4 regions of the Micromonospora sp. WMMD980 genome follow, and region 4 is predicted to be linked to each of the others. Evidence: riboswitches for the same ligand, from Rfam matches in the RefSeq annotation. Region 4 holds a riboswitch; each other region holds the start of a gene.
The links. Region 4 has a riboswitch for cyclic di-AMP ahead of O7618_RS02225 (hypothetical protein). Riboswitches for the same ligand answer to the same signal wherever they lie in the genome.

Region 1 (7,255 bases), 5.1 Mb from region 4:
AGGTGAGAAGCGTGGCCGGTGGATGGCCGGAGGGGCGCTGATGGCCGGTGGAACGTCGAAGACCCTGGCTCGGACTCGCGTCCTGGGCAGGGCCTTCGTGGTGGAGCGGGTGACGGGAATCGAACCCGCACTGTCAGCTTGGGAAGCTGATGTTCTGCCATTGAACTACACCCGCAGGCGGCACCACTGTACCTGAGGTCACCATCCCCGTGCACCCAGGCACCCCCGCCGGAGCGGTCCGGCCAGTTGATCAAGCGATGTTGCATGCCGGCAACATATGGCCGTTCTCAAATTTGTCGATGGGATGTAACGTCTGCTCCACGTTTCCGACCCGGCGTGACACACCCCCGGTCACGCCGTCAGAAAGAGGTGGGCCCATGGGACTCCGTCCCAACCTGCTGACCCGGCGTACCGCCGGTGTCGCGACGTCGACCCTCGCGCTGCTGCTCAGCACCGCGGCCGTCGGCGTCGTCCCCGCTGCTTCGGCCTTCTCGGCCGCCCCGGCCGGCGTCTGCGCCGAGCCGGCCGACGCCCACGCCGACGCCCGCGTCGCCAAGGGCGGCCACGCCAAGCTCGACCCGAACCACCTGACCGCCAAGCAGGTACGCGAGCGCGAGGCCGACCTCGCCACCGCGCAGCGCGAGCGGGCCAACTTCCGGACCGGCGCGGTCACCCCGTTGGCGACCGTCACCATCCCGGTCGTCGTGCACGTCATCCAGGAGAACAGCACCCGGGCCGGCGGCAACATCCCGGACTCGCTGATCAACCAGCAGATCAGCGTGCTCAACCAGTCCTACTCGGGCTCGACGGGCGGCGCGGCCACCGCGTTCTCCTTCCAGCTCGCCAAGATCAACCGGGTGACCAACCCGTCGTGGTACCCGATCGTGCAGGGCTCCTCGGCGGAGCGGTCGATGAAGACCTCGCTGCGCACGGGCGGCAAGAACACGCTGAACATGTATCTCGGTGAGCTGAGCGACGGCCTGCTCGGCTGGGCGACGTTCCCGAAGCGCACGCTGGACAAGATGGACGGCGTGGTCGTGCTGAACGAGTCCCTGCCCGGCGGCACCGCCACCAACTACAACCAGGGCGACACCGGCACCCACGAGATCGGCCACTGGCTGAACCTCTACCACACCTTCCAGGGCGGCTGCTCGGGCTCGGGTGACAGCGTCTCCGACACCCCGGCCGAGGCCTCCCCGGCGTACGCCTGCCCGACCGGTCGGGACACCTGCTCGGCCACGGGCAAGGACCCCATCACCAACTTCATGGACTACACCTACGACTCCTGCATGTACCAGTTCACCGCCGGCCAGGCGAGCCGCATGCTCACCGCGTGGAACGCCTACCGCGCGGCCTGACCTGCCGCACCGCGTACCGGTGCCGGCCCTGTCCTCGGACGGGGCCGGCACCTGTCGTTTGCGGACCCGGTCAGGCGGCCGGGCGGCGGGTGTCGAAGCCGTGCCGGCCGCGTCGACCCTCGGCGACGAGCGGGTCGCGTCGCCGGACCGGCGTGGCGTCGTGCGGGTCGAGCCAGAGCCGCACCTGCGGCCCGCCGGCACCGGGGCGGGCCACCTGGTCGCGCCGGGTCAGCATCGCCACATCGACGGTGAACTCGAACAACCGCCAATCGCCCTGCGGAGTCGCCCGGCCGAGCCGGGCCAACCGGGCCACGGCGGCCGGATCGGAAACCGGGCGAGCCCGACCCGCCACGTATGCCTCGTCGTCGCTCTCCTCCGGCGGGAAGGAGTGCAGCGCGTAGCGGCCGTCGCGTTCGAGGTCGCGGCGCTTCGGCGAGTCGATGACGAAACACCAGAGCCCGTCATCGGTGATCAGCGGGGAGACCGGGTGCACCCGGGGGCCACCGTCGGCGCGGACCGTGGCGAGGTAGCCGAAGCCCGGCCCGTACTGCTGGAACAGAAGGCGGATCTCGGCGGCGAGGCGGGGCTCGTCGGCGGCGAATTCGGACCAGGAAGCCATGCCGACATCCTATCGAACAGGTGTACGAGAGCGCAGTCCGACACGCAGGTCACCCGCACCGGTCGCTATGGTGTTCCGATGCTGCTCTCCGACCGCGACCTGGTCTCCGAGATCAAGGCGGGCACGCTCGCGCTGGAGCCCTTCGAGCCCACGCTGGTGCAGCCGTCCAGCATCGACGTACGCCTGGACCGGTTGTTCCGGGTCTTCAACAACCATCTCTACACGCACATCGACCCGTCGGTGCAGCAGGACGACCTGACCTCGATGGTGGAGGTGCCGGAGGGGCAGCCGTTCGTGCTGCACCCGGGCGAGTTCGTGCTCGCGTCCACGCTCGAGGTGATCTCGCTCGGCGAGGAGTTGGCCGGCCGGCTGGAGGGCAAGTCCTCGCTGGGACGGCTCGGCCTGCTGACGCACTCCACCGCCGGCTTCATCGACCCGGGCTTCTCCGGGCACGTCACATTGGAGCTGTCCAACGTGGCGAACCTGCCGATCACGCTCTGGCCGGGCATGAAGATCGGTCAGCTGTGCATCTTCCGGCTCTCGTCGCCGGCCGAGCACCCGTACGGCTCGGCCGTCTACGGCTCGCGCTACCAGGGCCAGCGCGGCCCCACGCCGAGCCGCTCCTGGCAGAGCTGGCGCACCTGGCCGACGCGCTGACGCCGCCCGCCGCCTGTTAAAAGGGGCCCCCTGTTATGCGGAATGCGTTAACAGGGGGCCCCTCCTTGCACCTCAGCCGGGGCGGCCGTAGCTGTTGATGTCGCCGTCGTCGACGCGCTTCATCGTGATGGGCTTGCCGGACTGGGAGGCGTGCACCACCCAACCGTCGCCGACGTACATGCCCACATGGTGCAGGTCGCCGTAGTAGAAGACCAGGTCGCCGGCGCGCAGCTCGGCGCGGCTGACCCGCCGGGTGACGTTGTGCTGCTGGCGGGCGTTGTGCGGCAGCGAGACGCCGGCCTTCGCCCAGGCGGCCATGGTCAGGCCGGAGCAGTCGAAGTGGTCCGGGCCGGCGGCGCCCCAGACGTAGATCTTGCCGATCTGGGCGCAGGCGAACTTGACCGCCACTCCGGCCGCGCCGCCGGGATACCCGGACGGGCAGGGCGCCGGACGCAGCGGGCCGCCACCGCCGTTGCCGTAGACCTTGAGCCGCAGCTTCTGCAGCTTGGCGATCTCGGCGTCGATCTGCTTCTTCTTCGCCGCGAGCTGCGCCTCGGTGCGACTGAGGTCGGCGACCATCGCGTCCAGCGGCTTCTTCTTCGCGGCCAGCTCGTCGCGGAGTTCGGCGATGTCGCGCACCTGCTCCTGCTGGTGGTGCGCGAAGCGGTCGAGCATCTCCAGGCCGCTGACCAGCTCGCTCGGCGAGCGGCTGCCCAGCAGGGCGTTCACGGTCGAGAGGTTGTCGCCCTTGTACGCGTCGGCGGCGAGCCCGCCGACCTGCCCGAGCGCGGCGTCCACCCGCGCCTGCAGCGGGGTGATCTGCCTACCGAGCGCGTCGGCCTGCCGGCGCCGCACCGCGAGCTGCTCGCGTACGGCGTTGACCTGCTCGATGACGGGTTCGAGCTTGTTCCAGTCGCGGTCGATCTGGGCCTCGATCTCGGCGACCGAGGGTTCGGCGTGGGCCGCCGTCGCGCCACCGGTCATGACGACCGCGGCGCCGACCAGTGCGGCGAGTGTGGTGGTGAAGCGGGACCAGCGGGAACGCGGCACGACCACGGACCGGTCGATCGACCGGCTCGACGTCGGCCGCGGGGCATGGTGTGCCACCGGGCGTCCGTACTCCTTCGTCTGACCGCCTACCGGGTTAGCTGACGGGTTCGGGCGGGAAGGGAGCCGCCCTACCGCAGTGGCTGCGGATTCACCCCAGGTACCTGGGTCCCCGGTTCGCCCGTGGGCGACTCGGCGGTGTCGGACCGTCACCGCCCGGGTTGGACGATGAAACTGGCGGCCGACGATTGACCAGAGTAGGTACCTCCGTTATCGATCCGCAACCCGAACGGCAGTGACACTCCGTACCCAATATCTGACGCGAGACGCGAGTGAAGCTTTCTTTCACGCAACTTTCAACACCGGAAAGGTATTGACCGACGCGGGTGCCCGGAGTGAGGGTGGGAACGCAGTGACCCCCATCCCTGTCCAGGAGGTTCGATGCACCTCTCACCCCCGCCGTCGGGCGGACGGATACTGCTCGCCGCCGCCGTGGCGACCGCGACCGCACTGGCCACCACCGGCCCGGTGATCGCCGCGCCCGCCGCGCCGGCCGTCGGAGACCGGCAGCAGCAGTACGCCGCCGCGGCGGCCGAGTACGGCGTGCCGCCGAACGTGCTGCTCGGCGTCTCCTACCTGGAGTCCCGTTGGGACGTCCACCCGGGCCAGCCCAGCACCAGCGGCGGCTACGGCCCGATGCACCTGACCGACGCCACCCACGTGCTCGCCACGCCCGGCAGCGCGCACGTCGACGAGGACGAGGACCCGCGCGGCGACGACTCGCGCCCGCTCACGCTCGACCCGGCCACGGCCGCCGCGCCGGCCCGGGAGACGCCGCTGCCGACGGCCTCGCTCCAGACGGTCGACGCCGCCGCGACGCTCACCGGGCTCGACGCGCAGAAGCTGCGCACCGATCCGGCCGCGAACATCCGTGGCGGCGCGGCGCTGCTCGCCTCGTACCAGAAGGCACTGGGCGGGCCGGTCGGCGCCGCCAGCGACCCGGCGGCCTGGTACGGCGCGGTGGCCCGCTACTCGGGCGCGGACACCACCGACGCGGCGGCGGCCTTCGCCGACGAGGTCTACGACCAGCTCGGCCAGGGCGCGACCCGCACCACCGACGACGGGCAGCGGGTCACGCTGGCCGCCACCGCCGCGCGTCCGGACCGCGCCGCCCTGACCCGGCTCGGGCTGCGGCACGCCACGCGGCCGGACGGGCTGGAATGCCCGGTGCGGCTGGCCTGTGAGTGGATCCCCGCGCCCTACGAGCAGCTCGGCGCGGACCCGGGCGACTACGGCAACCACGACCTGGGCGACCGGCCCGAGCAGCAGAAGATCGAATACATCGTCATCCACGACACCGAGGGCTACTTCGCCCCCAGCGTCGACCTGGTGAAGCGGGCCGACTACCTGGGCTGGCACTACACGCTGCGCTCGGTCGACGGCTACGTGGCGCAGCACATCAACGCCAAGGACGTCGGCTGGCACGCCGGCAACTGGTACGTCAACGCCAAGTCCATCGGCCTGGAGCACGAGGGCTTCGCCGGGCAGGGCACCTGGTACACCGAGGCGATGTACCGCAGCTCGGCCAAGCTGGTCCGGTACCTGGCGCACAAGTTCGGCATCCCACTGGACCGGCAGCACATCATCGGCCACGACAACGTGCCCGGCACCACCGCCGGCACGGTCAAGGGCATGCACTGGGACCCGGGACCCTACTGGGACTGGTCGCACTACTTCGACCTGATGAAGGCGCCGTTCCGGACCACCGGCACGTCGCGCACCGGACTGGTCACCATCGACCCCGACTTCGCTGCCAACCGACCGGCGTTCGTCGGCTGCAACCAGCAGCCGCCGGGCGTCCCGACGCCCACCCCGCCGGCCGAGACCTGCCCGTCGCGCGGCTCCTCGGCGGTCGTGCTGCGGACCGCGCCGAGCGCGGACGCCCCGCTGGTCAACGACCTCGGGCTGCGCCCGGACGGCACGCCGGACACGATGTACATCTCGGACCACGGTGCCCGCGCCTCCGCCGGGCAGACGTACGCGGTGGCCGGCCGGCAGGGTGACTGGACGGCGATCTGGTATCTCGGCCAGAAGGCGTGGTTCCAGAACCCGGCCTCGGCGCCCACCGCGAAGTGGGCGACCGGCTTCGTGGTGACGCCGCGGCCCGGGAAGGCCACGATCCCGGTGTACGGCCGCGCCTACCCGGAGCAGGCCGCCTACCCGGACACCATTCCCTACCAGACCATCTCTCCGCTGCAGTACACGTTGGCCGCCGGCCAGCGGTACGCGGTCGGCGGCGTGCTGCCCGGCGAGTACTACCGGGCCGTCTCGTTCGACGGCACCGCGCCGGGCGACCGGACCGTGGTCCGCGGCAAGAACCGCTACGTGCAGGTCCAGTTCGGCCACCGGATCATGTTCGTGAACCTCGCCGACGTGCTGATCCTGCCGTCGCCGGTCGGCGCGCCGCGATAGCGCCACCGGCGTGACGAAGGCCCCCGGTCCAGGTGGACCGGGGGCCTTCTCCGTCGAGGCCGGTGCGGGTCAGGCGACCCGGACGAAGCCGGCGAGCGGTTGGGTGCTGATGCTCGACACCTGGACCGGTTTGCCGGTGCGCGGCGCGTGCACCATCACCCCGTTGCCGAGGTAGAGCCCGACGTGGTGCAGGTCGCTGCCGAAGAACACCAGGTCGCCCGGTCTGGCGTCGGAGCGGGAGACCCTCCGGCCCTCGTTCCACTGGGCCCCGGTGAAGTGGGTGAGCGAGATGCCCGCCGCCTTGTAGGCGTACTGCGTCAGGCCGGAGCAGTCGAACGAGTTCGGGCCGGTGGCACCCCACACGTACGGGTCACCGACCTGGGCGCACGCCGTCTTGATCGCGGTACGCGCGGCACTGCTCACCACCCCGTCGACCGCCGGGCAACCGGCCGGCCGGATCGAGGTCACCGGCAGCATCGCGGTGAGGCGCTTGATCTCCGAGTCGATCTGCTTCTTCTGCGAGGCCAGCTGGGCCTCCTGCTTCTTCTCGGTCGCGATGATCTCGTCGAGCTTCTGCTTCTCCCGGTTGTACTTGTCGCGGGTCGCCAGCACACCGGCGATCTGCCGACGCTGGTCGTCGGCGATCCGGTCCAGCATGACCAACTGCTCGGCCAGCGTGCCCGGCTTGGTGCTCACCAGCAGCGCGCCCATCTCCTGCGACGGGCCGCGCATGTAGTAGCGGGCGGCGATGTCACCGACCTTGTTCATGGCCAGCGTCGAGGCCAGCTCCAGCGGGACCATCTTGTCCCGCAGGGTCGCCGACTTCTTCTGGTTCACCTTGAGCTGGGCGCGAACCTTGTTGTAGTTCTCGATGGTGGGTTCGAGCTTCTCCCACTGCTTGTCGATCTGCGCGTCGATCTCGTCCACCGAGGGCGCCGCGTGCGCGGGGGCGGTCAGCATCCCGGCGCCGACCGCGACGGCCGCGACCAGGGTGACCAGACGGCGTACCACCCGGTGGAACCCGGCCGGCCGGCCGGGTGGAGCGCTCGGGGCGTGACGTTGGGGGGGCATGGTTGCCACCGGCACGGACTCCTTTGCAACC
Region 2 (7,255 bases), 2.9 Mb from region 4:
AGATAGCGTCGGGCCGCCTCGTCGCGGGTGGCGAACCAGGTCACCGGCCGGGCGGCCAACTCCTCCGCCTTCGCCAGCTCCGCCGGTGACCAGGCCACCTTGATGCCGAGCCCCACCACGGCGTCGACCGGCAGCCCGCGCTGCCGGGCGGCCAACGCCAGCGCCACCACGCCACCGAGCGAGTGCCCGAGCAGCACGAGCCGGTCGTTCGGACCGAGCCGAACCGACCCGAGGCCGTCCGCCGCACGCTGCGCCAGGGCCGCGAACGAATACTCCGGCAGCGGCGGTGACCAGCCGTGGCCGGCCAGGTCGGGGGCGAGTCAGCGGCCGGGCCAGCGACGCTCCAGCAGTGGCGCCCACGGCAACCACACCTCGCCGGTGGCGCCCATGCCGTGCAGGAGCACCAGGTGACGGGTCGCCGTCGCCGCCGTATCGCCCATACGGCGCAGTCTGCCACCGGACGGACACGCAAGGCGAGACCGAACCCGCCCCGGTCGAGCTTGCACTGCGGCCCGCGCCACGCCGGCGGTGGACGGGGCGTGGCGAGGTTCCCGGCCGGTGGGCGTTCCGGACCGGGTCGGCGGCGTCCGCGCACCCGCAGGGTTCGCGGGGCTAGTGAGGGGCGGGTGGAACGCTACGGATGTCTGCGCGGCCCCGAGACGCCCATAACGTTCCACTCACGGGGCGCGCGGGGCTTGGGTGGAACGCTATGGGCGTCTGCGGGGCGTTGCGGCGCCCATGGCGTTAGTCGTGTGGCGAATTGTGGTGGGGTGGCACGGGGGTGCCGCCGGGTGGGGTCGGTGTCCGGTTCGGGGGTGGTGGGCGGCACCCTGGCGGTGGAATCGGGGCGGGGTGCGGGGCGTTGTAGACGGGTGAACGACCGAGGAAGGCGCCCGCGCCGCGAGCCCCGAGGCCGGCCGGCAGGAGTCCGCCGGCTGCGTGCGCCGGCCCGACGTGCTGGTGCTCGACGAGCCGGCCAACGGCCTCGGCCCGGCTGAGCCCCGAGCCGGTCGACTCGCATCCCGTGCGGTGACGGCCCCGGGAATGGCGGTGGCCGCCCGGTCGTTGCACACACTCCCGGCGCCGCACCGCGAGCAGCCGAACCCCCCTGATCTTTTGAGCGCCTGACGGTGCCCGCACCCCGCCCCCGCGGGTGTGTTGACCCCCGAATGGAGCCCCCACCATGAACACGATCCTGCGTAAGAGCATCCTGGGTGTCGCTGGTCTGGCTTTCACCGGTGGTGTGTTCGCCGGTCCGATCGCCGCGCACGCCGACACCCCCGCCCACGCCGCCACGCCGGTCACGGCCGCCGCGAGCGTGCAGGGTGAGCAGTCGAGCATCAGCCTGAACGACGAGCAGACCGCGAACGTGAAGGCGATCGTCGCGGCGACGAAGAAGGCCGGCCTGCCCGAGCGCGCCGCGGTCGTCTCGATCGCCACCGCCCTGCAGGAGTCGAAGCTGGAGAACCTCGGCCACCTCGGCGACCGCAACGACCACGACTCGCTGGGCCTGTTCCAGCAGCGCCCCTCCAGTGGTTGGGGCACGCCCGAGGAGATCACCGACCCCGAGCACGCCACCCTGGCGTTCCTGAAGGGCCTGAAGCAGGTCGACGGCTGGCAGGACATGCCGCTGACCGAGGCCGCCCAGACCGTGCAGGTCAGCGCCTACCCGGACGCCTACGCCCAGTGGGAGAAGCAGGCCACCGACCTGGTCGCCCAGCACTGGACCAAGTAAGACATGCGAAGGCCGGCACCCGAGAACGGGTGCCGGCCTTCACGCGTGCCGGAAGGAGGTCAGGCGGAGTAACCGCGCGTGGCCATCCAGTTCGCCAGGTCGATGGTGGTGACCCAGTAGGAGGGCAGCGACGGGTCGGCCGAGTCGGCGATCCGCACGGTGCGACCGTCGTTCTGGTAGCCGACCACGGCGATGTAGTGGCCGCCCGGGAACGAGTGCCAGCGGCCGTCGGTGTCGGTGGCGTCGCCGGCGATGTTCGAGACGACGGCCCGACCGTTGCCGACCGCCCGGACGACGTCGGCCTGGAGCTGGTCGATCTGCGCCCGGGTGGCCGCCCCGGGGATCATGCGGGTCCGGTACGGGTCGCCCTTGACCTGCTGGTTGAGCACCCGGGTGGTGTCCTCGGCGGAGTTGGTGCCCATCTCGGTGGTGCCGAGCGCGACGGCCAGGGTGTCCTGGCTGCGCTCGATGCCGGTGGCGCTGAGCGCGTTGCGCACCGCGGCCGGCCCACAGTAGTAGTAGGTGGTCTGCGCCTGGTAGTCGTAGTCGAGCACCTTGCGCGACGGCGGCTTCGGCGCGGCCTTGCGGGTGGTGGTGTCCGGGTCGGCGGCCTTCGTCGAGGGTGAGGCGCTGGCGCTGGGCCGGGGTGACGCGCTCGGTGACGCGCTCGGCGACGGGACGGCGATCCGGGCCTCGCTGCGGCTGGCGGTGTCGCCGAGCCGGGAACCGAGGTCGGCCACCGAGGCGGTGTTCTCCGTCCGGGCCGGGGCGCCGTCGGTGGTGAGTGCGGTGCCGGCGCCGGCGGCCAGCACGAGGGCGGCGGCCGAGCCGGCCATGATCTGGTATGGGCGCTCGGTCGCGAGCCGCCGCAGCTGACGCTTCAGGTGGTGCTTCACGGTGTTCCTCCACGGGGGTGAGCGGCACGCGCCGGCCCGGCGCGCGGAGGAACTCACACGCGCTGGCGGGCGGCAGGGCCGCGGGAAGCGACGCCCGGACGACCGGGCGGGCAAGGGGTCGGGTGCGGGTCGCCGGTCAGGCGAGCGTCGGCACCCGGTGGCCGTGGAGGCGGGGGGACGATCGGGGGGTGGTGGGCACGGGCGCGATCTCCTTCCGTGGCCGCCGACCGGGTTAGCTGACGGATTCGGGCGGGAAGTACGCCCTACCGCGGCCGTGGCTCGCGGATTCACCCCGGTGTTGCTGTGGGTCCCCGGTTCGTGTGTGCACGATTAGGCGGGTCGGCGCGGCGTCGCCATCGGCGATCGAGAACCGCACCGGACGCGCCGACACTACCGGTGGGTACACGCCGTGCCAAGCGGCCTCACCTGCGGAAACGCCAGTGTCGACTACAGATTCGGAACAGCCGGTCACCCACTTCCCTCAATGGGACAAGGGGCGACGACGGCACCGGCAGGCGGAAAGCGGGACATCCGGACGGCGGGAAAACGGGCATCGGGCGCGGCACCGGCCATCGGCCCCGGCGACCGGCGGCCGAGGCACGCTGGTGACCGGCCTCACCACACTCGGTAACGATTCGGCCGACGCCGGCCGCTCAGCCCACCCGGGCCGGCCGCCAGCGGGCGCCCGGCACGGCCGCCGGGACCGCGACGCGGGTCGCGGCCGGCGCCCGGGACGTCGGGACGGGCCGCAGCGCCACGGCCGCCGCGTACGCCTCGGCGGCGAGCGCCCGGGCCGACTCGGCGGCCAACTCGGCGTCCCGCCAGGCCAGGCGCTCCCGCTCGGCGGTCGCCTCCCAGCCGGCCCGCCGCCCGTCGCGGATCGTGCGGGCCAGCACGATCTCCTGCTCCGCCGGGTGGCGGCGCGGATCCCACCCGTTGCGGTGGGCCAGCACGTCGGCGAGCTGGCGGGCCGTCAGGTCACCCCGCCAGTGCGCCGTCATGGCGGCGTGGTGCAACCAGCGTTCCCGCGCCGCGTACTCGTGCGGGGTGTGCGGGGTGTGCGGGGCGGGCAGCGCGCCGGCGCCGGCCAGGCGGCGGGCGGCGGCGTCCGCCTCGTCGTAGGCGGTCCAGGCCCCGGCCGCCTCGCTCTGCGCGGCCAACCACTGCTCGCGGCGGCGGCGGGCGGTCTGCGCGGCGCCGGCGGCGGCCACCGTCACCTCGTCGGCGTAGCGGGCGAGATCGGCGCGGTGGGCGGCTTCGACGTCGACCGGATCGGGATCGACCTCGGCGGCGCCGTCGCGTTCGGGACGGGCGACCAGCACGGCGAGCAGGACGAGGGCGAGCACGGTCAGGGCCGACCAGATGGCGGCGGCCTCGGGGACGTCGGTGAGGAAGTTGAGCAGAACGGTCTGCGACATGGTGGGCACCTGACGGAAGACGAGGGCGGGAGGATTCGCACGGGCCGGTCGGGGCGGGGCGCGGCCGGGATACGGACGCCGCCCACCGCCGACGGGCGGGCGCGGGTGAGGTTCGGCGAACGGCGGCACCGGCGGGCCCGTGGCGGGTCAGCGGGCGGGCGGCGCTCGTGGCGGGTCAGCGGGCGGGCGGGGCCCGTGGTCCGGCGAGGGCCGGCGGCTGGCGGCCCGGGAGCGAGAGCCGGCCCACCGGTGCCGGGGCGGCGCCCGCCAGCGGCGGCTCCGGAGCGCCGGCGGGTGCCGCCTGCCGTGCGGCGGCGGAATCACGCCGCCGCTCGGCGGCGAGATCGCCGCGCTCCGCCCGGGGGTCGGCGGCACCGCGCACCGTCAGGCCGGTGATGGGACCGGACGGGACCGGCGCGGTCGCGGGGGCGCCGGCCGGCAAGGTGGCCGCGCCGAGTGAGAAGGCGACCACCACGGCCAGGCTGGCCAGCATCCGTGCGGCCCAGCGCGCCACCCACCACACGGGGCAGGTGAGCGCGATCGGAAGCACGGGTACAAATTACCCCCGATCCCACCACCGCGCACCGCCGCTCGGCGTGTCGCGACGCACGACCGTCGACGCCGTCACCCCGCCCGGGACGCCCGCCACGCCCGGACGGCTCAGTCCGGCCGGCGCCGCCCGGCGTACTCGATCGAGCGGGCGTCGTCGTCGGCGGCCGGCCTCGGCGCGGGCACGCCCGGCGCGGCGGCGGCCGACTCCGGGTGGGCGCGCCGCGGCGGGCCGAGGCGGCGCATCATCGGCACCTCCACCCAGCGGTGCAGGGCGGCGGCGAGCGCCAGGGTGAGCGCCAGGAAGCCGAGCACCGCGAGCGGGCCCCGCCACCCGGGCAGGCCGGTTCCCCAGTCGCCGGTGAGCCGCAGGACGGTCACCATGACCAGCACGTGGACCAGGTAGAACGCGAACGAGACCTCGCCGAGCCAGAGCATCGGACGCGACCGCCACGGGGTCCGCCGGCCCCGCACGTCGGCGTCCGCCGCGGCGGCGATGACCAGCAGGTACGCCACGGCGAGCAGCGCCGCCCAGAACTCCGCCGGGATCCACAGCGCGGCGACCACCCAGGTGGCGACGAAGATCAGGCTGGCCACGGTGAGGTCGGGGCCGCGCCAGCGTCGGCGGCGCATCAGCTCGGCGGCGGCCGCGCCCATCCAGAACTCGAAGGACCGGGTGACCGGGAAGATCTGGGTGAACCACCAGCGCTGGTCCTCCGGCACCAACTGCTGCGCGGGCCAGAGCGCCAGGATCAGCAGCGGCGCGGCGGCCAGCACCACCCGCAGCCAGCCGGTGCCGGACCGGCGCAGCCACGGCACCACCAGCGGCAGGCACAGGTAGAAGGCCAGCTCGCAGGAGAGCGACCAGCTCACGTTGTTGACGCTGTAGAAGTAGCCGTTGAGCGGGATCCACGCCTGGACCAGGAACAGGTTGCCGATCGCGGCCCACGGCAGGACCGGGTCGGCGAACCAGGCCGCCACGGCCAGGGCCGCCACGAACGTCACCAGGTGGTTCGGGTAGATCTTGGCGAACCGGCGGCGCAGAAACGTCCTCGCGCGCTCGCCGTCGCGGTACGACCAGACCAGCACGAATCCACTGAGGATGAAGAAGAACTCGACGCCGGAGAGCCCGAGACTGAAGGTCTTGTCCATCACCGCCTTCCACTGCGGCTCGGCGATGATCCGCATGGTGCCCGCGTGGAAGCCGAAGACCAGCAGGGCGGCGATCCACCGCAGCCCGGTCAGCGACGGCAGCCGCGGCGCACGGGTGGTGGTCGGGGCACTGGTCATCCCGGGCACCCTACCGGGTGGTGAACCGTGGGCTCCCGCGCGGCGACGTCCGGACGGTCACCGGCGGGCGGCGGATAGGATTTCCGTTCCCGCACCTGTGGGCACCCGCCGGCGTCCGCCGGCCCGTATCGGAAGGTGAGCAGCCGGATGCACCAGAGGATCCTCCTCCGCGCCCGCAAGGGCCCGTTCGACGTCCTGACGCCGGAGGAGACCTTCAGCCGCAACTGGATCAGCGACAACACCGGCAACCTGGTGTTCAGCCACGCCGCGCACAAGCTGCTCGCCACCTCCACGGCGGAGATCACCGCGACCCGCAAGCCCGCCGACCCGCGCGACGCCGACGAGATCAACGAGCGACACGACGTCTTCGTCGTCCCGCTCGCCAACGCCTTCCGCCGCAGCTTCGCGCACCGCCTCGAACCGCTCACCCGGCTGATCGAACGGCTCAAGATCCCGGTGGTGGTCCTCGGCGTCGGCGTGCAGACGAACGTCGACGGCGACCGGGAGTACCTGCGCCCGATCGACGACGCGGTCAGCGCGTTCTGCCGGGCGGTGCTCGACCGCTCGCACAGCATCGGGGTACGCGGCGAGATCACCGAGAGCTACCTGCGCACCCTCGGCTTCTCCGCGGTGGAGCAGATCGGCTGTCCGTCGATGTTCCTGCACGGCGACAACTTCCGGCTGGAGAAGGGCCGGCCCGAGTTGACCACCGACGCCCGGATCGCGCTGACCATCTCCCCCTACGTCGCCTCGATGACCGAGGTGGTCCGCCACCACCGGGAGCGCTACCCGAACCTGTGCTACATCCCGCAGGACCTGCGGACCCTCGGCACGCTGCTCTACGGTGACGCGCCCGAGCACCGGGGCAAGAGCAGCGAGATGCCGTTGCACACCTCGCACCCGCTGTTCGTCGAGGACAAGGTGCGGATGTTCGTCGACCCGTGGACCTGGATGACGCACCTGTCCGGCTTCGACTTCAACTTCGGCACCCGGATCCACGGCACCATCACGGCGCTGATCGCCGGCACCCCCGGCTACCTCTTCGCGCACGACTCGCGCACCCTGGAACTGGCCCGCTACTTCGACATCCCGCACCGGATCATGCGGGATGTGCCGGCCGACGTCGACGCCGCCGACCTCTACGCGGAGGCCGACTACACCGCGCTCAACGCCGGCCACAAGGACCGCTTCGACACGATCACCAGGTTCCTGGCCAAGCACGACCTCGGCACCTCGTTCGCCGACGGCGACAGCGCGGCGGCGTTCGACAGGCGGGTCCGCGAGACGGAGTTCCCGCCCGCCGTCCGGCCCGCCGCCGCCACCCCACCCGCCGAGCTGGTGACCCGCATCCAGCGGCTCCGCGACGA
Region 3 (7,255 bases), 1.5 Mb from region 4:
CGCCGACGAGGACCCGGGGACCGCGCTGAAACTCTGTGCACCATTCGGGAACTGCGGCATTGATCCCAGATCGGCCATGGACTCGTCCACTACCAACAATGTTCGCCCTGATCAGGGGCTATTGAAGATCATTGCTTCCTGAATCCGGGGCGACCGCCGGGTGTCCGGCAGGAGTCGGTTGCCCAGGTCACCCATTGCTCACGGCTCCGACGGCGTGTGATCGTGCACCAGCGAGTCGTCGACCCCCGGCGGCTCACGACGGTCGATCTGTCGACCCGGAGCCACGCCGGCAGCTCCGGTGACCGGCCGTCACCCCCGCCTCGCACCATCGCGCCGCCCGACCCCACCGGGCTCCGTGCGGCGCGCCTAGGAACAGGAGCAAACCCCCTTGAAGCTCTCACCTCGCCTCGCCGCGCTCACCGGCGCGGCCGCGGCCGGCGTGATCGCCGCCGGCACCGCCGCGGCCGTGCAGGCCGCGCCCCCCGGGCCCGCCGCCCCCAACCCCGCCCAGGCCCGCGCGGCGGCGGCCGACTCGGCCCGCGCACTGGTCGCGGACCGCCCCGCCTACCTCCAGGCCGGTTCCGACGACGCGTTCGTGCAGAAGCCGGTCATCTCCTCCGAGGGCACCCAGTACGTGCCCTACGAGCGCACCTACAAGGGACTGCCGGTGGTCGGCGGCGACTTCGTGCTCGCCACCGACGCCGCCGGCAACCTGAAGTACGCCTCGGTCGCCCAGCAGCGGCCGATCGGCGCGCTCGCCACCACCCCGAAGCTGACCTCGGCCGCCGCCGCGAAGAAGGCACGCGCCCAGCTCAAGACCGTCAGCTCGGTCGAGGGCACCACGCTTGTCGTCTACACGCTCGGCGCCAGCCCGGCGCTGGCCTGGGAGACGACCGTGCGCGGCACCAACGCCGACGGCCCCAGCCGGCTCACCGTGGACGTCGACGCCCGGACCGGCGCGGTCCTGGGCACGCAGGAGCACGTCGTCGCCGGCACCGGCACCGGCGCCTGGAACGGGCCGAGCCCGCTCACCTTGAACACCACCAAGTCGGGCAGCACCTACACCATGAAGGACCCGACCGTCACGAACCTGAGCTGCCAGGACGCCGCGAACAACACCACGTTCAGCGGCACCGACGACGCCTGGGGCAACGGCACCGCCACCAACCGGGAGACCGGCTGCGTCGACGCGCTGTTCGCCGCGCAGACCGAGCACAAGATGCTCAGCCAGTGGCTGGGCCGCAACGGCGCCGACGGCAACGGCGGCTACTGGCCGATCCGGGTGGGCCTGAACGACCAGAACGCCTACTACGACGGCAGCCAGGTGCAGATCGGCAAGAACACCGCCGGCCAGTGGATCGGCTCGCTGGACGTGGTGGCCCACGAGATCGGCCACGGCATCGACGACCACACCCCGGGCGGCATCTCCCGGGGCGGCACCCAGGAGTTCGTGGCGGACACGTTCGGCGCGGCCACCGAGTGGTTCGCCAACGAGCCGTCCAGCTACGACGCGCCGGACTTCCTGGTCGGCGAGAAGATCAACCTGGTCGGCTCCGGCCCGATCCGCAACATGTACAACCCGGGCGCGCTCGGCGACCCGAACTGCTACTCCAGCAGCGTCCCCGGTGGCGAGGTGCACGCCTCCGCCGGCCCCGGCAACCACTGGTTCTACCTGCTGGCCAACGGCAACAGCCCCACCAACGGGCAGCCGACCAGCTCCACCTGCAACGGCGGCAGCGTGACCGGTCTGGGCATCCAGAAGGCCATCAAGATCATGTACAACGCGATGCTGCTGAAGACCTCGTCCTCGTCCTACCTCAAGTACCGCACCTGGACGTTGCAGGCGGCCAAGAACCTCTACCCGACCGGCTGCACCGAGTTCAACACGGTCAAGGCGGCCTGGGACGCGGTCAGCGTGCCGGCGCAGTCCGGCGACCCGACCTGCTCTGGCGGCACCACTCCCACGCCGACCGCCACCACCACCCCGCCCTCGGGCGGCTGCTCCGGCAACAAGCTGGCCAACCCCGGCTTCGAGTCGGGCAACGTGAGCTGGAGCGCCTCCTCCGGCGTCATCACCACCGACAGCGGCCAGGCGGCGCACGGCGGCTCGTACAAGGCGTGGCTCGACGGCTACGGCTCCTCGCACACCGACACGCTCAGCCAGTCGGTCACCATCCCGGCCGGGTGCAAGGCGACCCTGACGTTCTGGCTGCACATCGACAGCGCGGAGTCCACCACGACCACCGCCTACGACAAGCTGACCGTCAAGGCCGGCGGCACCACGCTCGCCACCTACTCCAACCTGAACAAGGCCACCGGTTACGCGCAGCGATCCTTCAACATCTCGTCGCTGGCCGGCACCACGGCGTCCATCTCCTTCAGCGGCGTGGAGGACGCCTCCCTCCAGACGTCCTTCGTCGTCGACGACACCGCGGTCACGCTGAGCTGACCCCGACGCGAGCGGCCGGCCGTCCTCCTCGGAGACGGCCGGCCGTTCCGTGTCTCCAACTCCCGGCCCGGCCCGGGTCGGCCGCTCCCACTGTTCGGGAGCGCAATCCCGAACAGCAGGAAGAGGACGGCGCACATGTCGCGCGTCCCGCCAGTGCCGGGACAGCGGGCGGCACGGCGGGACCGCTCGCCGTCGGACGGGCCGACACGCAAGGCCGGGCGACCGGCCATGCGGCTGGCACTCAGACAGCGGTGGCCGCTCAGGCACGGATGACCGCTCAGGCTGGGTGGGCGGCGCGGGTCGCCGCGTCCCGGTCGCGGCGGATGCGCGCGGCCACCTCGTGCACCGTCCGACTGAACAGCTCCGCCTGGTCGGGCAGGCCGCCGAGCCGGGCGGCGAGCGCGTCGGTGTCCGCCCGGGCGGAGTCGCCGACCCGCGTGTCCAACTCGCTCAACGCGTCGTTGACGGCGTCGACCAGATGTCCGCAGAGGACCTCCAGCGACACGCCGGCCAATTCCGGGTCGACGACGACCGAGTGCAACCGGCCACCCTGGACGGCGACCGCCCGGACCCGGCCACCGGCGGCCGCCCCCTCGGCCCGGAGCAGCTCACCCGGCTCGCCGTCGGCGAGCACGCAGGCCCGGGACCGCATCGCGGCCAGCGCCTGTTGCGTGCGGGTCAGCAGCTCGTCGAGGCTCGCGGCGGCCGAGAACGCATCGTTGGTCATATCCGCGCTTTCTTCACGTCTTAGCCGAGCCTCGTGACCATAGCAACCACCGGCGACGGAACCTCGTCAACCGCCGCGCCCGGCCGACCGTCGACGCCGGGAGCAGGACGGACGCCCAGGACCCCGGCGTGTCGCGACGGCGAACGCCCGACCGGATGACCCGGCCGGGCGTTCCGTCCCCGGTCGCCACGACGCGTCCCGAGGACTCGTGCCACCGACCCGCAGGATGTGTCGCGGACACGGCACCCGCACGGACCGCGGGAACGCCGCGAGCCGGGGATCAGTGCAGGCTGAGCCGTTGACCCGGGAAGATCAGGCTCGGGTCCGCACCGACCACGGCACGGTTGCGCGCGTGCAGGGCGCGCCAACCGCCGGCGACGTGCTTGGCCGCCGCGATCTCGGACAGGGTGTCGCCGGGGCGTACCAGATAGGCGCCGGTGGCCGGCGCACCGCGCCGCGCACCGGCCGACGGACGCGGTGAGGTGCCCTTCTTCGTGGAGGTGGCCGAGCTCTTGCCGGCCTTCTTACCGCGCGGCCCGGCGGTCCTGCCGCTCGAACCGGCCCTGTCGCCGCCGGACCGAGCCTTCTGGCCGCTCGACCCGGCCTTTTTGCCGCAGACCGGCCAGGCGCCGATGCCCTGCCCGTCGAGGACCCTCTCGGCGACGGTGATCTGCTCGGAGCGGCTGGCCAGGTCGGCCCGGGCGGCGTACTTCCGCCCGCCGTGGCCGTTCCACGTGCCCTGGGAGAACTGGAGCCCGCCGTAGTAGCCGTTGCCGGTGTTGATGTGCCAGTTGCCGCCCGACTCGCAGCGGGCGACGGCGTCCCAGTTCACGCTCGCGGCGCTGGCCGGCGCGGCCGGCCCGAACAGGGCCGCGGCACCGGTGGCGGCGCCGGCGACGAGCGCGGCGACCAGGGTCCGGCGGCGCCGGGTTGAGTATGCAGTTGACATGTGGATTCCTCCACGCCGACGAGGTGAGCTGTCGGGTTCGGGCCGAGGAGCCCGGCCGCCGGTCGCGGCTTCACCCCGAGGTGACGTGCACCGTGGAACGTGTGGGTCCCCCGCTCCCGCCCGAGGTTCGGTTACCACCGGGCCGGCGGCGGGATTAGGCGTTACCGGCCCGGGGTGTCCGCGGGTGCGAACGGAACCGACGCTAAGGATGATCGACGACTATCGCCTACTTCTTGTGACGTTCTTCACCCGACCGGACTACCGCGTCCACGGTGGCGGGTCCACCGTCGCCGGCGCGCTGGTGGAGCTACCGTGGGGCGGGACCAGGCAAGATCACGCGAGGAGTGGGACGGATGACCGACCACGGACACGAGCTGGCATTCGGTGGCTTCCTCACCCCCGCCGCCGGTCACCCCGACCAGGTGGTCGCGCTGGCCACGCTCTGCGAACAGGCCGGGCTCGACCTGGTCACCTTCCAGGACCACCCCTACCAACCGGGCTTCCTGGACACCTGGACGCTGATGTCGTACGTGGCCGCCGCGACCGTCCGGATCGGGTTGGCCGGCAACGTGCTCAACCTGCCGCTGCGCCAACCGGTGGTGCTGGCCCGCAGCGTGGCCAGCCTGGACCTGCTCACCGGCGGCCGGGTCGAGCTGGGGTTGGGCGCGGGCGCGTTCTGGGACGCGATCGAGGCGACCGGCGGGCGGCGGCTCTCCCCCGGCGCGGCGGTCGACGCTCTCGACGAGGCGATCCAGGTCGTCCGCGAGGTCTGGGACACCGGGCGGCGCGGGATGATCCGGGTGGACGGGGAGCACTACCGGGTGGTCGGCGCGAAGCGCGGACCGGCGCCCGCGCACCCGGTGGGCATCTGGGTGGGCGCGTACAAGCCGCGCATGTTGCGGCTGGTCGGCCGGGCCGCGGACGGCTGGCTGCCGTCCCTGTCGTACCTGCCGAAGGGGCCGGACGACCTGCCGGCGCTCAACGCGCTCGTCGACGAGGGCGCGCGGGCCGCCGGGCGCGATCCGGCGGCGATCCGCCGGATGCTCAACGTCACCGGCACGTTCGCCCGCTCGTCCACCGGCTTCCTGGCCGGGCCGCCGGAGCAGTGGATCGAGCAGCTCGCCGGCCTCACCCTGGAACACGGCGTCGCCACGTTCATCCTCGGCAGCGACGAACCGCGCGCCATCCAGCTCTTCGCCCAGGAGGTGGCGCCGGCCGTCCGGGAGCTGGTCGCCGCCGAGCGCACCGCGCCCGGCAGCGGGGCCCGCGCCGTGGTCGAGGAGCAGGCCGTCGCCGGCGGTCCGAGCACGCTCGCGGTCACCCCCACCCCCGACCCGGGGGTACGGCGCAGCGCCCACCGCCTCTGGGACGAGACGACCCGTCCGACCGCGCCTCCACCGCCGCCCGGGCACGTCTACCCGGCCCGCGGGCAGGCCGCCGGGCAGCACCTGGTGGACGTGCACGACCACCTGCGCCAGGAGCTGGCCCAGGTGCGCGACCTGCTGGACCAGGTCCGGCGCGGGGCGGTGTCGCCGGGCGGCGCGCGGGCCGCGCTGAACGAGATGACCATGCGACAGAACGACTGGACCCTGGGCGCCTACTGCGCCGCGTACTGCACCGTGGTGACCCAGCACCACGGCCTGGAGGACGCGTCGATCTTCCCGCACCTGCGCCGCGCCGACGCCGGCTTGGGGCCGGTGCTCGACCGCCTGGAGCAGGAGCACGTGGTGATCCACGGCGTGGTGGAGAGCGTCGACCGGGCGCTCGTGGCGCTGGTCGCCTCCCCCGGCGACTTCACCGCGTTGCAGGAGGCGGTGGATCTGCTCACCGACACGCTGCTGTCGCACCTGTCGTACGAGGAGCACCAGATCGTCGAGCCGCTGGCCCGGCACGGCTTCTTCCCCGGCCAGCTGTGAGGGGAAGGCTGTGAGGTAGCTGACTTTCGTTTCCCTAAGTCAGCTCGGTACCGTCGGTCGCATGACGGACCTCCTCGCGCGGCGTGACTCCTGGTCCACCGCGAACTGCTCGATCGCCCGGGCGATCGAGGTGGTCGGCAACCGCACCACGCTGCTCCTGCTGCGCGAGGCATTGTTCGGCACCCGGCGCTTCGACGACTTCGCCCGTCGGGTCGGCGTCAGCGAGCCGGTCGCCGCCACCCGCCTCAAGCAGCTCGTCGCCGACGGGCTGCTCGACCGGCGCCCCTACCGCGAGCCCGGCCGGCGGACCCGCGACGAGTACGTGCTCACCGCCAAGGGTCGCGACCTGCTGCCGGTGCTCGCCGCGCTGCGGCAGTGGGGCGACGCGTACGCCGCCGACGAGGCCGGCCCGTCCGTCCGGGTCACTCACCACGACTGCGGGGCCGACGTGCACGCCCGGCTGCGCTGCGACGCCGGGCACGACGTGCCGCCCGGTGAGCTGACCGTGCTGCCCGGCCCGGGTCTGCGTACCTCCTGATCACCTCACCATCCTCGGAGCGAGACATGAAGATCGCTGGAAGCACCGCCCTGGTCACCGGCGCGAACCGCGGCTTCGGCCGGCACCTGGCCGCCGAGCTGGCGGCCCGGGGCGCGACCGTCTGGGCCGGCGCGCGCAACCCGGACACCGTCGACCTGCCCGGCGTCACCCCGGTACGCCTCGACATCACCGATCCCGCCTCGGTGGCAGCCGCCGCGGACCTGGCCGGCGACGTGACGCTACTGGTCAACAACGCGGGCGTCGGCACCGGCGCGGACCTGCTCGACGGCGACCTCGCGCAGATCCGGCTGGAGCTGGAGACCCACTACCTCGGCACGCTGTCCGTGGTGCGGGCGTTCGCCCCGCGGATCGCCGCCAACGGTGGCGGCACGATCCTGAACGTCCTCTCGGCGCTGTCCTGGATCACGTTTCCACAGGTCGGTGCGTACGGCGCGGCCAAGGCCGCGGAGTGGTCGATGACCAACGCCCTGCGCGTCCAGCTCGCCGGCCGGGGCGTGCGGGTGGCCGGGCTGCACGTCGGCTACATGGACACCGAGATGGCCGCCGGGGTGACCGGGCCGAAGGCCGATCCGGCCGAGGTCGCGCGGCTCGCCGTCGACGGGGTCGAGGCCGACCGGTACGAGATCCTCGCCGACGACACGTCCCGCCGGGTCCG
Region 4 (7,255 bases):
CCATGGTGTCATGGCGGGTAACGCCGGTGTTACCGCCGGGTCACTCCGGTGGCCCAGCGGTCCGGGGAGGTGGACGATGCCGGAGCACCAGGAACTGCGGCTTCCCGACGACGTGCGCCTGCACGTCACGGCGACCGGGCCGGTGGACGCCGAGGTCACCGTGGTCCTGCTGCACGGCTGGACACTCGACGGGCGCAGCTGGCACCGGCAACTCGCCGACCTGCGGGAGCGCTTCGGCGACCGGGTCCGGACGGTCGCCTACGACGCGCGCGGCCACGGCCGGTCGAGCTGCCTGGCCCTGCGTGACGCCACCCTGGCCCAGCTCGGCGACGACCTGGCCGCGGTGGTCGACGCGTTCGCCCCGTCCGGCCCGGTCGTGCTGGTCGGGCACTCGATGGGCGGAATGACCGTGATGGAGTACGCGCACCGCCACCCCGACCGGTTCGCCGCCCGCACCGCGGGCCTGGTCTTCGTCTCGACCACCGCGGAGGGGCACACGCACACCGCCTACGGGCTCTCGCCCCGGATCACCCGGTTGATCCGTCTCGCGGAGACCACCGGGGCCGGCGTGCTGGCCCGCTGCGGCGGCTGGCGTCCGCCGCACGCGCTGCTGCGCGCGTTGCGCCCCAGCATCCGCTGGATGCTCTTCGGCGACCGCTGCGACGCGGCCGACATCCGCCTGGTCACCTCGGCGGTGGCGCGCGCCACGCTCCGCTCGATCGGCGGGTTCCGCGCCTCGATCGGCGCCCAGCACCGGCTGGAGACGCTCGCCGCGCTCGGCGGGCTGCCGGCCGCCGCGCTGGTCGGCGACCGGGACCGGCTGACCCCGCCGCCCTGCGCCGAGTCGATCGCGGCGGCGCTGCCCACCGCGGAGCTGACCGTCTGCCCCGGCGCCGGCCACATGCTGATGATGGAGCGCCCGGACGTGGTGAACGCCGCCGTCGCGGGCGTGGTGAACCGGGTGCTCGCCGGCTCGGCCCCGCCGGCCACCCGGTCGGTCGACGGTCGGCGACGCCGGTCGGCCGCTCGTCGGGTGGCGGCCTGATCCGCGGCCGGGAGACGGGTGGCCGCCTGCCCCGCGGCCGAACGGCCGGGAAACGGGTGGGAACGGCCGGATAAGGGGCAGGCGACACCGGCCGTGTGCCGGTCAGCGGCATGGCCCCGACGTCCGGTTTGCCGGCGGCCCGTACCCTCATTCAGCCCGTCGTGCCGTCCGACCACAGGAGCACCGCGTTGACCGACCAGACCACGCTGGACCGGGAGATCGCCGCCGAGCAGCGGCACCTCGACCGGGTGTACGCCCGGCTGGCCGAACTGCGCCGGTCCGCGGCCGCCGCCGAGCGGGAGGGGTACCAGCTGGCCCGGGTCGGCACCTTCGGCGCGCTGGTCGAGCGGGACGCGATGGTCTTCCACGCCGCCCAGCGCCGGCACGTGCTGGACGCCGAGCACGAGGGGCTGGTCTTCGGCCGGCTGGACCTGCGGACCGGGCAGGTGCTGCACGTGGGCCGGCTCGGCGTGCGCGCCGACGACGCCGAGACGCTGGTGGTGGACTGGCGGGCCCCCGCGGCGGCGGCGTTCTACCAGGCCACGCCGGCCGAGCCGCGCGGCGTGGTGCGGCGGCGCACGATCCAGTCCACGGCGGAGAAGGTCACCCGGATCGAGGACGACCTGCTGGACCCGGAGGCCGCCCCGCCGGACCTGGCGGTGGTCGGCGACGGCGCGTTGCTGGCCACGCTGTCCCGGGCCACCGGCCGGGGCATGCGCGACATCGTGGCCACCATCCAGCGGGAGCAGGACGAGGCGATCCGCTCCCCCGGCAACGGCGTCACGATCGTCTCCGGCGGCCCGGGCACCGGCAAGACGGCGGTGGCCCTGCACCGGGCCGCGTACCTGCTCTATTCCGACCGGGCCCGGTACGCCGGCGGCGGCATCCTGGTGGTCGGGCCGTCGGGCGTGTTCGTCGAGTACATCGCGTCGGTGCTGCCGTCGCTCGGCGAGGAGACCGCCACCCTGCACTCGCTCGGCTCGCTCTTCCCGGGCCTGTCCGCGACCCGGACCGACCCGCCGGAGGTGGCGGCGGTGAAGGGTTCGCTGCGGATGCGCCGGGTGCTGGAGCGCGCGGTCCGGGACGCGGTGCCGGACTCCCCGGCGGAGCTGCGCCTGCTCTACCGCGGGGAGCTGCTGCGGCTGGACCGGCCGGCGCTGGACGCGGTGCGGGACCGGACGCTGACCCGGGGCGCGCGCCGTAACGAGGTGCGCCGGGCCGCGTTCGACGCGGTGCTCGCCGCGCTCTTCGCGCAGGCCCGCACGCTGCGGGTGGGCCGGCTGCCGGAGCAGCCGGCGTTCGAGGACGAGATCATCGAGCGGCCGGAGTTCCGCGAGTTCCTCAAGGCCTGGTGGCCCCGGCTGCACCCGCGCCACGTGCTGGGCTGGCTGGCCCGGCCGGAGCGGCTGCGCCGGTACGCCGGCGGGGTCCTCTCCTCGGCCGAGATCCGGTTGCTCACCGACGCCTACCGGACGCTCGACACCGACGGGCTGACCGTCGCCGACATCGCCCTGCTGGACGAGCTGGACGCGTTGCTCGGCACGCCGGTGCGGCGGGCGAAGCCGAAGCGCGACCCGTACCAGCTCGCCGGCGGCGTGCGGGAGCTGAGCACGTACGCCGATCGGCAGCGCGCCGCGCGGGCGGCGGCCCGGGAGCGTCCGGCGGACTACCGCGACTACGCGCACGTGGTGGTGGACGAGTCGCAGGACGTGTCGCCGATGCAGTGGCGGATGGTCGGACGGCGCGGCCGCCTGGCGTCCTGGACCGTGGTCGGCGATCCGGCGCAGACCGCCTGGACCGGTGACCCGCAGGAGCTGGACCGGGCCCGGGACCAGGCGTTGGGCCGGCGTCGCCGGCACCGCTACGAGCTGACCACCAACTACCGCAACTCGGCGGAGATCTTCGCGGTGGCGGCGGCGGAGATCCGCCGGCTGTACCCGGATCTGGCGTTGCCCGACGCGGTGCGGTCCACCGGCGTGCCGCCGGTGCGGCGCACGGTGGCCGCCGCCGAGCTGCCGGCGGCCACTGTCGAGGCGGCCCGGACGCTGCTGGCCGAGGTGGAGGGGACGGTCGGCGTGATCACGCCGGTGCCGCGCCGGGACGAGGTGGCCGGCTGGCTGGGCGAGCTGGGCGGCGGCCGGCTCCAGGTGGTGACCAGCCTGCAGGCCAAGGGCATGGAGTACGACGGTGTGGTGCTGGTGGCGCCGGGTGAGATCCGGGCCGATCCGGGTTCCGGGGTCCGCACGCTCTACGTGGCGCTCTCCCGGGCCACCCAGCGCCTGACCACGCTCGACCCGGTGGCGTGACCCCACCCTCACTTGCACACATAGCGATGTGAGCATAGATTGGTTCCGGCCGGGGCACGAGGCGGAGGGTGTGTGCGTGGGCGCAGGTCATGACCACAGCGGCGCGGTGGCGAACGCGGCGCACCGCCACGCAGGGCGACTCTGGGCCGCCTTCGCGCTGCTCGCCGCGCTGATGCTGGTCGAGGCGGTGGCCGCCGTCACGACCGGCTCGCTCGCCCTGCTCTCCGACGCCGGGCACATGTTCACCGACGTGCTGGGCATCGGCATGGCGCTCGCGGCGATCAGCGCCACCCGACGCGCCCGCACCGACCCGCAGCGCACGTTCGGGCTCTACCGACTCGAGGTGCTCGCGGCGCTGGCGAACGCGGTGCTGCTCGGCGCCGTCGCGATCTACGTCCTCGTCGAGGCGGTCCGCCGGTTCGGCGAGCCGCCCGAGGTGCTCGCCGGCCCGATGCTCGTGGTCGCCGTGCTCGGCCTGTTCGCCAACGTCGCCGCGTTCGCGCTGCTGCGCTCCGGCGCGCAGGAGAGCATCAACCTGCGGGGCGCCTATCTGGAGGTGCTGGGCGACCTGCTCGGCTCGCTCGGCGTGATCGGCGCCGCGCTGGTCATCGCGCTCACCGACTGGTGGTGGGCCGACCCGGTGGTCGCGGTGGCGATCGGCCTGTTCATCCTGCCGCGCACCTGGCGGCTCGGCCGCGCCGCGGTGCGCATCCTGGTGCAGGCCGCACCGGAGCACCTCCAGGTGACCGCGGTGCACGACCGGCTGGCCGCCGTGCCCGGCGTGGCCGAGGTGCACGACCTGCACGTCTGGACGCTCACCTCGGGCATGGACGTCGCCTCGGCGCACCTCACCGTCGACGGGGGCGCCGAGGTCGCCAACGTGCTGGCCGCGGCCCGGGCCGCGCTGCACGAGGACTTCTCGATCGACCACGCCACGTTGCAGATCGAACCCGGAGCGTCAGCCGGCACCTGTGGCCCGACCGGGTGGTAATTGAGGACAGACTTAAATCAGCGTGGTTATTGTTGGCCTATGCCGGTTTTGCCCGGTTACCGGCTCCGGGTGGCGGAGCCGGCTCCGGGCAACGCCGGTAGGCTCGGCCGCGGCCACACCTCGGGCGTCACTCCGGCACCCGTGGGCGCGGCCGGCGCCTAATCGCCCGCAGGGCGAGCCGGGGAACCACGTACGTGGGGTGCATCCGCGTCAGCGGTAGGGATCTTCCGTCCCGAACCCGTCAGCTAACCCGGTCGGCGGTTGACGGAAGGACACGCGAATGCCCACAGTGGCACCTGTACGACGGACGGCCGCCCGGTTGGCGGCCCTACTCGTCGCGACGCTGGCCCTCGGCGTCGGGACCGTGCCGGTCTCCCCCGCCCCGGCGGCGCGGGCGGCCTCCCCGACCGGCCTGCTCGCCGCCGCGCCCGGCGACGACGAGGGCGGCACCCCCGCGCTGCGCGACCAGCTCGACGCGGCCAGCAAGGGCTGGCTGGAGGCGAAGGCCGCGCTGAACCGCTCGGTGACCCGGCAGAAGCAGCTCAACGACCGACTCAAGACCATCGACGTGGAGTTGGCCGAACGCGACGCCAAGGTCGGTGAGATCGCCGGGGTGGCGTACCGCACCGGCCGGATGGGCACCGCCGCGGCACTGCTCGCCAGCCGGACGCCGGAAGGCTTCATGGACCGGGCCGCGGCGCTGGAGACGGTCGCCGCGCACGAGGACCGGACGCTGCGCGACCTGATCGCCACCCGGGACGAGGCGACCCGCACCCGCGCCGCGCTCGACGGCGAGATCACCGAACAGCGCAAGCAGGTCACGCTGATGGCGAAGCGCAAGAACCAGGCCGAGCGGGCGCTGGAGGTCGCCAACCGGCGGCCGGCCCCGAGCCGCGGCAGCGACGCGGGCGACGACGGCGGCAGCACCCGGGGCACGTCCACGGCGAACGCGAAGCCGGCCAAGCGCAACTCCGACGGCTCCTGGCCTGCGGAGTCGTGCAGCGTCAACGACCCGACGCCGGCCAGCGGCTGCATCACCCCGCGCACGCTGCACGCGTTGCAGCAGGCCAAGGCGGCCGGCTTCACCAGGTACGTCTCCTGCCATCGGCCCAGCGGCTCCGGTGAGCACCCGAAGGGGCGGGCCTGCGACTTCGCGGCGCAGAAGGACGGCTTCGGCGGAGTCGCCAGCGGCGGGGACAAGACGTACGGCAACAACCTGTCCGCGTACTTCATCCGCAACGCCGACCCGCTCGCCGTGCTCTACGTGATCTGGTTCAAGCGGATCTGGTTGCCCAGCAGCGGGTGGAAGTCGTACAGCGGTGGCAACGGCGACCCGTCCAGCGACCACACCAACCACGTGCACCTGTCGGTCTACTGAGCACTACGCTCACCGACGTACGCCTGGTGTCGCCGCCTGACCCACGACGTGGGCCACGCGGCGGCCGACGATCGGTGGCATGAGACGACTCTCCCCCGCCGGCCGCAAAGTGCTGCTCGCCGCGCACCTGACCACGTCGCTGGGCTGGCTCGGCACCGACCTGACGCTGCTCGCGCTCGGCGTGGCCGGGCTGCGCGGGGCCGACCCCGAGGTGGTCTATCCGGCGGCGGCGTTGCTGGTGACCTGGCTGTTCGCGCCGCTGAGCGTGGCGGTCTGGCTGATCGGGACCGCCAGCGCGCTGCTCACCCCGTCTCCACCCACAAGCCATGGGGGCGGGTCAGGCCGGCCGGCCCTCCAGGGTCGCGCCGAGCCGGGCGGCGAGGCCCAGGTGGGCCGCCCGGGCCTGGCGGAACGCGTAGCCGAACAGCGGCGCCGGCGCGGTGAGAGTGATCTCCACGTCGATCCGCACCACGCCGTCGGGCTCGTCGCGCAGCCGGGTGTGGTTGCGCACCGTGGTCGCCGGTTGCTGCCGTGCCACGGTGACCACCTCGTCGTCGTTGGCGATCAACACGTCGGCCTGGTAGGTCACCGGGAAGTGCAGCGGTCCGAGTTCCAGCCGGTCGGTGATCGCATAGCTGGCCAGCGCACCGGGCCGGGGCGGCAACTGCCGCACCCGCACGATCAACGGATGCAGCTCACCCTGCCGGCTCAGGTCACCGAGCAGGTCCACCGCATCCGCCCGGCGGCACCGGGCCTGCACGGTGTAGCTGAAACTGTCGCTACTCTGCAACCGGTCCCCCTCGCCGTCGTGGGTCCGGACGATCGTCCCGTACCGGGGCCAAGCTGGCAACGGGTCGAAGGTCCTCCGGTCGGTGGGGCCGGTCGGCGGGCGTCAGGCGCCGGGGAGCACCTCGGGGGTGTCGTCGGCGAACCAGGGCTCGGGCGCGCCGAAGAGGCCGAGCAGGCCGGTCACCCAGAGCTGGCGGTGCACGAACCGGCTCGGCTCGGTCACCACGAGCTTGACGCCGCTGACCTCGCAGGTCTGGAAGCCGGCCACCATGGCGCTGATGCCGACGGAGTCGATGAACGTCACGAGCCGCATGTTCAGCTCGATCCGCGCGGGGCGCCCCTTGGCGAGCACCTCGGCGATCGCTTCCCGCACCTCGTACGCGGTGTCGACGTCGATCTCCCCTCGGGGCGCGATCTGGACGGCACCACCCGGACGCAACGACTTCACGATCGACAGGCTCACGCGAGCACCTCCACTCGCCCCAACGGGCGCCTCATCAGTACGCGGGCCGCGACCGAGAGTATTCCTCCAACGGCCCCGGTCGCCACCCCCCGGGATGAGCAATTCGCGGACTGGGCACACCTGGGCGAGCCCAATCCGGACCTCCGGGTTCCGAATTCCCCTTCGACGCGGACCGTGACCAGCCGAACGACCGAGCCGGGTCGACCGATCCGCCGACCCAGGGTAGCGGGCCCGCGCACGTCCCGGGGAACACCCACCCGTCGGCGCGTTCGGGTGAGCGGTC

Region 1: another riboswitch for cyclic di-AMP. It lies ahead of O7618_RS25815 (NlpC/P60 family protein); the one in region 4 lies ahead of O7618_RS02225 (hypothetical protein).
Region 2: another riboswitch for cyclic di-AMP. It lies ahead of O7618_RS15060 (C39 family peptidase); the one in region 4 lies ahead of O7618_RS02225 (hypothetical protein).
Region 3: another riboswitch for cyclic di-AMP. It lies ahead of O7618_RS08945 (transglycosylase family protein); the one in region 4 lies ahead of O7618_RS02225 (hypothetical protein).

Annotation. Positions count from the first base shown of each region.
Region 1 covers NZ_JARUBE010000003.1:5,472,954-5,480,208, forward strand. Annotated here, with positions in the region: gene O7618_RS25790 (hypothetical protein) at 1-6, shown strand, start outside; tRNA gene O7618_RS25795 (tRNA-Gly) at 102-175, opposite strand; gene O7618_RS25800 (zinc metalloprotease) at 378-1,358, shown strand; gene O7618_RS25805 (pyridoxamine 5'-phosphate oxidase family protein) at 1,429-1,977, opposite strand; gene dcd (dCTP deaminase) at 2,056-2,634, shown strand; gene O7618_RS25815 (NlpC/P60 family protein) at 2,707-3,741, opposite strand; cyclic di-AMP (ydaO/yuaA leader) riboswitch at 3,752-3,889, opposite strand; gene O7618_RS25820 (peptidoglycan recognition family protein) at 4,123-6,153, shown strand; gene O7618_RS25825 (C40 family peptidase) at 6,223-7,239, opposite strand.
Region 2 covers NZ_JARUBE010000003.1:3,225,297-3,232,551, forward strand. Annotated here, with positions in the region: gene O7618_RS15050 (alpha/beta hydrolase) at 1-308, opposite strand, end outside; gene O7618_RS15055 (hypothetical protein) at 1,184-1,735, shown strand; gene O7618_RS15060 (C39 family peptidase) at 1,795-2,631, opposite strand; cyclic di-AMP (ydaO/yuaA leader) riboswitch at 2,838-2,978, opposite strand; gene O7618_RS15065 (hypothetical protein) at 3,285-4,049, opposite strand; gene O7618_RS15070 (hypothetical protein) at 4,225-4,599, opposite strand; gene O7618_RS15075 (acyltransferase) at 4,710-5,888, opposite strand; gene O7618_RS15080 (polysaccharide pyruvyl transferase family protein) at 6,036-7,255, shown strand, end outside.
Region 3 covers NZ_JARUBE010000003.1:1,847,851-1,855,105, reverse strand. Annotated here, with positions in the region: gene O7618_RS08960 (transglycosylase domain-containing protein) at 1-29, shown strand, start outside; gene O7618_RS08955 (M4 family metallopeptidase) at 389-2,449, shown strand; gene O7618_RS08950 (YbaB/EbfC family DNA-binding protein) at 2,727-3,176, opposite strand; gene O7618_RS08945 (transglycosylase family protein) at 3,457-4,125, opposite strand; cyclic di-AMP (ydaO/yuaA leader) riboswitch at 4,124-4,268, opposite strand; gene O7618_RS08940 (LLM class flavin-dependent oxidoreductase) at 4,479-6,041, shown strand; gene O7618_RS08935 (helix-turn-helix domain-containing protein) at 6,103-6,579, shown strand; gene O7618_RS08930 (SDR family oxidoreductase) at 6,606-7,255, shown strand, end outside.
Region 4 covers NZ_JARUBE010000003.1:365,435-372,689, reverse strand. Annotated here, with positions in the region: gene O7618_RS02240 (alpha/beta hydrolase) at 77-1,045, shown strand; gene O7618_RS02235 (AAA family ATPase) at 1,234-3,351, shown strand; gene O7618_RS02230 (cation diffusion facilitator family transporter) at 3,428-4,342, shown strand; cyclic di-AMP (ydaO/yuaA leader) riboswitch at 4,488-4,618, shown strand; gene O7618_RS02225 (hypothetical protein) at 4,623-5,720, shown strand; gene O7618_RS02220 (SRPBCC family protein) at 6,058-6,510, opposite strand; gene O7618_RS02215 (STAS domain-containing protein) at 6,613-6,972, opposite strand.